2 regions of the Roseobacter sp. EG26 genome follow, and region 2 is predicted to be linked to the other one. Evidence: riboswitches for the same ligand, from Rfam matches in the RefSeq annotation. Region 2 holds a riboswitch; the other holds the start of a gene.
The links. Region 2 has a riboswitch for cobalamin ahead of ACOTTU_RS14675 (energy-coupling factor ABC transporter permease). Riboswitches for the same ligand answer to the same signal wherever they lie in the genome.
Positions count from the first base shown of each region.

Region 1: another riboswitch for cobalamin. It lies ahead of ACOTTU_RS17670 (DUF1636 family protein); the one in region 2 lies ahead of ACOTTU_RS14675 (energy-coupling factor ABC transporter permease).

Region 1 is NZ_JBNBLH010000008.1:83,985-87,389, reverse strand. It holds gene ACOTTU_RS17680 (putative bifunctional diguanylate cyclase/phosphodiesterase) at 1-64, shown strand, start outside; partial or broken gene ACOTTU_RS17675 (trans-3-hydroxy-L-proline dehydratase) at 312-1,337, shown strand; gene ACOTTU_RS17670 (DUF1636 family protein) at 1,435-1,836, opposite strand; cobalamin riboswitch at 1,941-2,157, opposite strand; gene ACOTTU_RS17665 (nucleotidyltransferase family protein) at 2,187-3,194, opposite strand.
Region 2 is NZ_JBNBLH010000006.1:95,625-99,029, reverse strand. It holds gene ACOTTU_RS14685 (cobyrinate a,c-diamide synthase) at 1-848, shown strand, start outside; gene cobA (uroporphyrinogen-III C-methyltransferase) at 845-1,564, shown strand; cobalamin riboswitch at 1,600-1,780, shown strand; gene ACOTTU_RS14675 (energy-coupling factor ABC transporter permease) at 1,838-2,515, shown strand; gene cobF (precorrin-6A synthase (deacetylating)) at 2,581-3,321, shown strand.

The sequences.
Region 1 (3,405 bases), on a different contig from region 2:
AGAACGCGCGTTGACGCATGCCTTGTCTGTCCCGGCAGAAGCCGAGCCGAAAGCCGCCAGTTAGTCGAACAGCGAAACCCAAACCACTCACAGACCCATTGCTCCAACGAATTTCCAGCGACGCTATTGGCCACGGAAACAGAGGGCAGCCTTTGGACTGCCCCGTCCCCGCCGACTATCAAGTTTTTCCCCGTGTGCCAGCGTCAAGGTGAAAGCCGTTTTCGCACCCACTATCCGCCCGACAGGTTTTGACCTGCGCCAAAGTAAAATCTATCAAATACGCATAGCAGCCAAAAAATCCGGGGCACGCCATGCGATCCACGAAACTCATCCACATCGTCAGCGCTCATGCGGCGGGCGAGGTGGGGGATGTTATTGTCGGCGGATGCGACCCGCCGCCCGGGGATACACTTTGGGACCAGCGAAGCTGGATTGCGTAAGATCAGACACTTCGTAATTTCGTGCTCAATGAGCCTCGTGGCGGTGTCTTCAGGCACGTCAATTTGCTGGTGCCTCCCAAATCAAAAACGGCCGATGCTGCATGGATCATCATGGAACCAGAGGACACGCCGCCGATGTCGGGGTCAAACGCCATGTGCGTCGCAACCGTGTTGCTAGAAACCGGCATTCTGCCGATGCAGGAACCACTGACCTATATAACGCTCGAAGCGCCGGGTGGCGAGATACGCGTCGAAGCGACTTGCCAGAACGGCAAGGTTACAAAAGTTTCCATCACGAACGTCGCATCATTTGCGGACCAGATTGATGTGAGTTTGACTGTCCCCGGCCTGGGTCAGATCAAGGTTGATACAGCGTTTGGCGGCGACAGTTTCGTGCTTGTTGATGCGCGCCAGATTGGTATGGAACTGGAACCCGGGAATGCACGTCATCTCGCCAAACTCGGCGCCGAGCTTACCGATGCTGCAAACAACCAGATAGGCTTCACACACCCGGAGATTCCGGATTGGGATCATATTTCGTTTTGTCAATTCACCTGGCCAGTTGAAACCAAATCTGGAAAATCGACAGGCGCCAATGCGGTGTCAATCAAGCCCGGAAAGCTGGATCGATCCCCCTGTGGCACTGGAACTTGCGCCCGAATGGCCTTGCTGTATGCCAAAGGGAACATGACCGTGGGCGAGAAACTTCATTCCAAATCCATCATCGGGTCAGAATTCATAGGCGAGATCGTGGCCCAAACGACGGTCGGAAACCGACCCGCAATCATCCCAAAAATCGCGGGAACAGCCTGGATTACCGGCACACATCAATTGATGCTGGATCCCACCGATCCATGGCCCGGCGGGTATCGGCTAAGTGATACCTGGCCCGCCTGACCAAGACATCGCACCCTGTTTGGACCATCCTTTATAAATTGGCGCCAGCGCGCCGCCACCCGAGGGCAAGAAACGGTGCAGCCAAGGTCGCAGCAAATCAAGAGATCCGCACGTCACTCTCCTCCAGTGCTATGATCGCCGCGGGAGTTCTGGGCCGAGGTCGCCGCAGTTTGTCTACCCCCTCGGCTTGGGAAAGCCACTCGCCTTCTATATGCGTATTCTGCCGAGCAAGGGTCACGAGAGTTCCAATATCAGCCTCGGCGTCAACATCGCCAAAGAGATAGGCGGCTGTTCGCGTTCCATGATAGGCAAGCGTACAGGGACGCCCGCAGCCCGCGACAAAGGCAACGCCCGAGATTTCAAAATCGTCCGTGATCGTGTCACCCGCTACATCAATAGCAGCACGCAACCGTGCAATCAGCTCATAGCCAGGGGCGCAGCTGCGACCCTTATGTGGGCAGGATGTACAGATTGTAATCCGGTGTCTTGATGTTCCCATGTCGCCCTCCGCGATATCGCGAGGAACCGACCGGGGTATGCATATCTCAACGGGTTGAACCGTAGAACCACCATATCCTCCTGTCCGGACACCCCGCCCGGGTTGAAGTTGCGTTGACGATGGCAGGTCTCCTGACTTACGGGTCTGGGCTTGCCCGATCCTTCCCGAATGCCATGGCATTCAGTGGTGATCATCGGGGTCACTCGCCGCTTACAGTTGCGGGGGCAGTCACGGAATCAGCACGTTCTGGCGCTTCACCGTATTCCCTTTTCATCCCGGAATCGTTTCGCTCCTCCGGGAACCATCAGGTCTTTTGTCGGGGACAAACGGCAAGGCGTCAAGGCGTGAAATCAGCTCAGGTACTCTCTTGTCGTTTTCGGTAGTTTTGCCAGACTAGCCTCTATCCGACTGGTCCATTTTGGCCCACGTGCGAGTGCCGTTTCATAGGCTTCCTTGAGCTCATCAGGTCGCAATTCTGCAAGTGCGCGGATCAGAAATTCCGCTTGTGCGCGATCTTTTATCGATTTTTGAGCGTCAGGCCCCCCAGCCCTGCGATCTGCCACAATCAATTTGTGGATCGCATATTTTTCAGGCCGCGGGATCTGTATCAACACACCGGATCGATAGAGTGACGCTGCTGGTATTGGGTCTTCCAGGAGGTAGTCGAGGTGTCGCAAGGCAATTGCGCTGACCCCGAGAGCCGGCAGGTCCCGCACACCCTCGTCGCGTTGCGCTGGCATCAGAAATTCCACCAGGGTTTCACCGCCACCTTGGGACCAGCGCCATGTGCGCGTGTGATCTATGGATGGCATCGGCTGGAACTTCAGATCACTGAAAACTTCTGCCAGCGGCGTTTCCACCGCATCACCAACTGCAAAGGATAGTCGCTCAAAACTGCCAATGTCTATGTCACCGGTCTGCGCCAGTTGATCAAATCCCAATCGAACCCCGAGTTCGCCTTCGTAATGTCTGAAAGCCACCGTTCCCACCAACGTCCCGCCGAGCCGAAATACCCCGGTACGTGCGAAAGCACTGAGCAAGCTGCCCGTGCGTTGGTCGGCAGAGGCGTACCCTTCAGCTCTCAACACTCTGACCAAACGTGTTTGTTCGCGCTTCCGTTCTGCCTCCCCTGCCTTCAGGTCTTTGGCCTGCTCAAGCCGCCCACGCAATTCCGAGCTATCCGGACCGAGGTATTTCTGGGCCATAGTATTGCCGACCCGATATTTATCGTACCAAAAAACACGCCCTTTGACGGTCACGGCAACAGCCGTTCCCTTAAGGTTTGAGACCAGATCATCGCGCAGGAGCCGTAAAAGGTCATGGTAGGCCGACATCCCGATCTGAGAGTGGAACTTCATTTGTTATCCAGCAAAAATATATTTTGATGTATAATGTCGCATTTCCAGCTATACAGCAACAATATTTTTCGCTGTATAACCGCTCTTTGCCAGCTCAAAGCTTACCGCCGTTGTCGGCCGCCCGCGCTTTTGTACCGTCAGCTTTGTGCAAAGGCGATCCAAAAACCGGTTTCATTTCTGGTTACAATAACGGTGTTTTTGGATCGGTGCG
Region 2 (3,405 bases):
CGCCGCGTCATGAACGGCTGGCGCGTCGTGGGATGGAACAGGCGGACATCACCGTTCTGGGCGTTCTGCCCCGGCGCGGCGATCTGACCTTGCCGGAACGCCACCTCGGTCTGATACAGGCGGTCGAGCATCCCGATCTTGACGCGGCCATTGCCGGTTACGCGGATTTTCTGAGAGAGCATGTGGATATTGCCGCAATCCGGGCTGCCGCCAGAGGGCAGATACCCGTCCACGCGCGCACACAGCTCCCGAAGCCACCGGCACAGCGGATTGCGCTGGCTCGGGACGCTGCCTTTTCCTTCACCTATCCGCATTTGCTCGAAGGTTGGCGCGCCCATGGCGCTGAAATCCTGCCGTTTTCGCCGCTTTCCGATGAAGCTCCCGACGCAGAGGCGGATCTTGTCTGGTTGCCGGGTGGATACCCGGAACTGCATGGTGGCACCCTGGCTGCGGCGGAAACCTTCAAATCCGGCCTTGCGAAACACGCTAAAACCCGACCCGTTCACGGCGAGTGCGGCGGCTATATGGCTCTGGGCGAAGCGCTGATCGACAAGGCGGGCACGCGCCACCAAATGGCCGGATTGCTGGGTCTGGTCACCAGCTACGAAAAACGTAAATTCCACCTTGGATACCGGCGCGCGGTTCTCGAAGCACCCTTGCCCGGCCACGCGCCGAGTGCGGCCCTGCGCGGTCATGAATTCCACTATTCCACCATCCTCCAACAACCTGATGCGCCCCTCGCGCGTGTGGCCGATGCGGATGGTAATGCCGTTCCCGAAACGGGCTCGCATCGCGGCCATGTCACGGGCACGTTTTTCCACCTGATCACGGCTGAGGAAGCCCAATGACCGGTTTTGTGAGTTTCGTCGGCTCCGGCCCCGGGGATCCGGAGTTGCTGACCCTCAAGGCCGTAGACCGGTTGAAACGCGCGGATGCGGTGCTTTTTGATGATCTGTCCTCCGGTCCGATCCTCAGCCACGCCCGCTCCGGCGCTGATCTGGTCGGGGTCGGCAAACGCGCGGGCAGACCCTCACCAAAACAGCATCACGTCAGCCGTCTGCTGGTGGAATATGCGCAGATGGATCAACGGGTTGTGCGCCTGAAATCCGGCGACAGCGGTCTATTTGGCCGTCTCGAAGAAGAGCTGATCGCGCTGCGCGATGCAGGTATTCCTTACGAGATCATCCCCGGTATCCCGTCTGCCTGCGCCGCTGCGGCCGCCGCGGGCATACCGCTGACGCGTCGTCTGACCGCGCGCCGTGTGCAATTTGTGACCGGCCACGATGTGAGCGGGCAACTCCCCCCCGATCTTGATCTGCACGCGCTGGCGGACCCTTCTGCCTCCACGGTGGTTTTCATGGGCCAGCGCACTTTTCCCAAATTGCTCGAAGCGCTCACCGAAAAGGGACTGCCCGCCGATACACCCGCGATTCTTGCCGAGAGCGTCAGCGGACCCGATCAGACGATCATACGCACCACAGTTTCCGAATTGGCCCAAAATCTGGCGCAGGAAATCAGCGATAAACCCGCCCTGATCCTCTATGGGCCGTTTGCCGAGAGTTGAAAGTCGTTTTTTTGCTTGTTCGAGCGCGAGCATCGGGGATAGGACTAAAGGACGGTGCTACATTCTGTGGCTGAAAAGGGAATTGGGTGAAAGGCCCGGACTGCCCCCGCAACTGTAAGCGGCAAGCGCAACGGATGACCCACTGGCCAAAGGCTGGGAAGGACCCGCGCGCAGTGACCCGCAAGTCAGGAGACCTGCCGTTCCGAAAGATAATCCCCCCGTGTTCGCACGGACCAAGCGCTGCCGGAGGGGCAGCAGAGAAAGGACGCAAACATGCATATCGAACCGGGTGTCGTAGACGGGGCCAAAATGGCTTTTGCCTATGCAACAGCAGCGGGTGCCGCCGGATATACGGCCAAACTGGCGCTGAGTGATCTTGCCAAGAGCAACATCGGCTCGTTCGCGGCGCGCACCGCCATGGCCACCATCGGCACATTTATCTTCTTTGAAGTTCTGCCGCATTTCCCGGTTGGCGTCTCCGAAGTGCACTTCATCCTGGGAACAACGCTCTTTTTGCTGATGGGTGCCGCGCCTGCCGCCCTGGGCCTTGCCTTGGGCCTGTTGATCCAGGGCACGTTCTTCGCGCCCAGCGATATGCCAATGTTCTTCGTCAATGTGACCACCCTGCTTGTCCCGCTCTTTGCCATGCACGCAGTGGCCAGCCGGTTCATCCCCGAAGACAAAGCCTATGTCGATCTGGCCTATTCGGACGTTCTGAAGCTGTCCGGCCTTTATCAGGGTGGCGTTGTGGCATGGGTCGCCTTCTGGGCGTTCTACGGTCAGGGCATCGGTGCCGAAACATTCCAGTCCGTGTTGACCTTCGGTCTCGCTTACATGCTTGTCGTGCTGATTGAACCCATCGCTGACCTGGCGGTTCTGGCAGGCGCAAAAACCCTGCGTTTCAAATCCATATCCGGTCTGTTCACGCAGCGCCTCTACACCGCAGCCTGATCGTCACGCAAATCACGGTCCCGGATCCCCAGGCGGGGTCCGGGATTTTCTTTGGGAAATTCAGAGTGATCGACACCCTTTGGCTCATCGGTATTGGCACTGGTTCCCCGGCCCACGTCACCGGGGAAGGCATGGCCGCTATTCGCGATGCGTCGGTCATCCTGATGCCGCACAAGGGACAAGGGAAAGACGATCTGGCCGAGTTGCGTCACCGGATTATCAAAGCCAGTGGCTCAGAGGCCGAGATTGTGCCGTTTGACTATCCGCTTCGGGATGAAAACCTGCCTTATCTGGAACGGGTTGAAAGTTGGCATGATGAAATTGCGAAGAGATGGCACGCAGCCTCAGACAAAAACACACCACCGGGGCCCGTCGCATTGCTGGTCTGGGGCGATCCGTCGCTCTATGACAGCACGTTACGCATCGCCCAGAGACTAGTCCCGAAACCAGAAATCCGCGTTTTCCCCGGCGTTACATCTATTCAGGCCCTCACCGCAGCGCATGCGATACCCCTGAATGATATCAATGGACCCATCCACATCACAACGGGCAGGCGCCTGCGCGACGAAGGCTGGCCCGAAGGTGTCGAGCGGGTCGTTGTCATGCTGGATGGTGAAGCAGGATTCCAGCAGTTCCAATCAGAAGACATGATGATCTGGTGGGGCGCTTATCTAGGCATGCAAGAACAAATTCTGGATCGCGGGCATATTTCTGAAGCCGCCGAAAGGATTGTCGCCACCCGCAAGGAAGCGCGCGCACGGCACGGCTGGATTATGGATACCTATTTGCTAAGCCGAAATGCCTGATAGAGGCTCTCCTGGCGCCCTCTGACAGGGATGCTTCGGTGATCACGCCTCTGCACATCTTTTGACAGGCGCATCCGCAAAGAA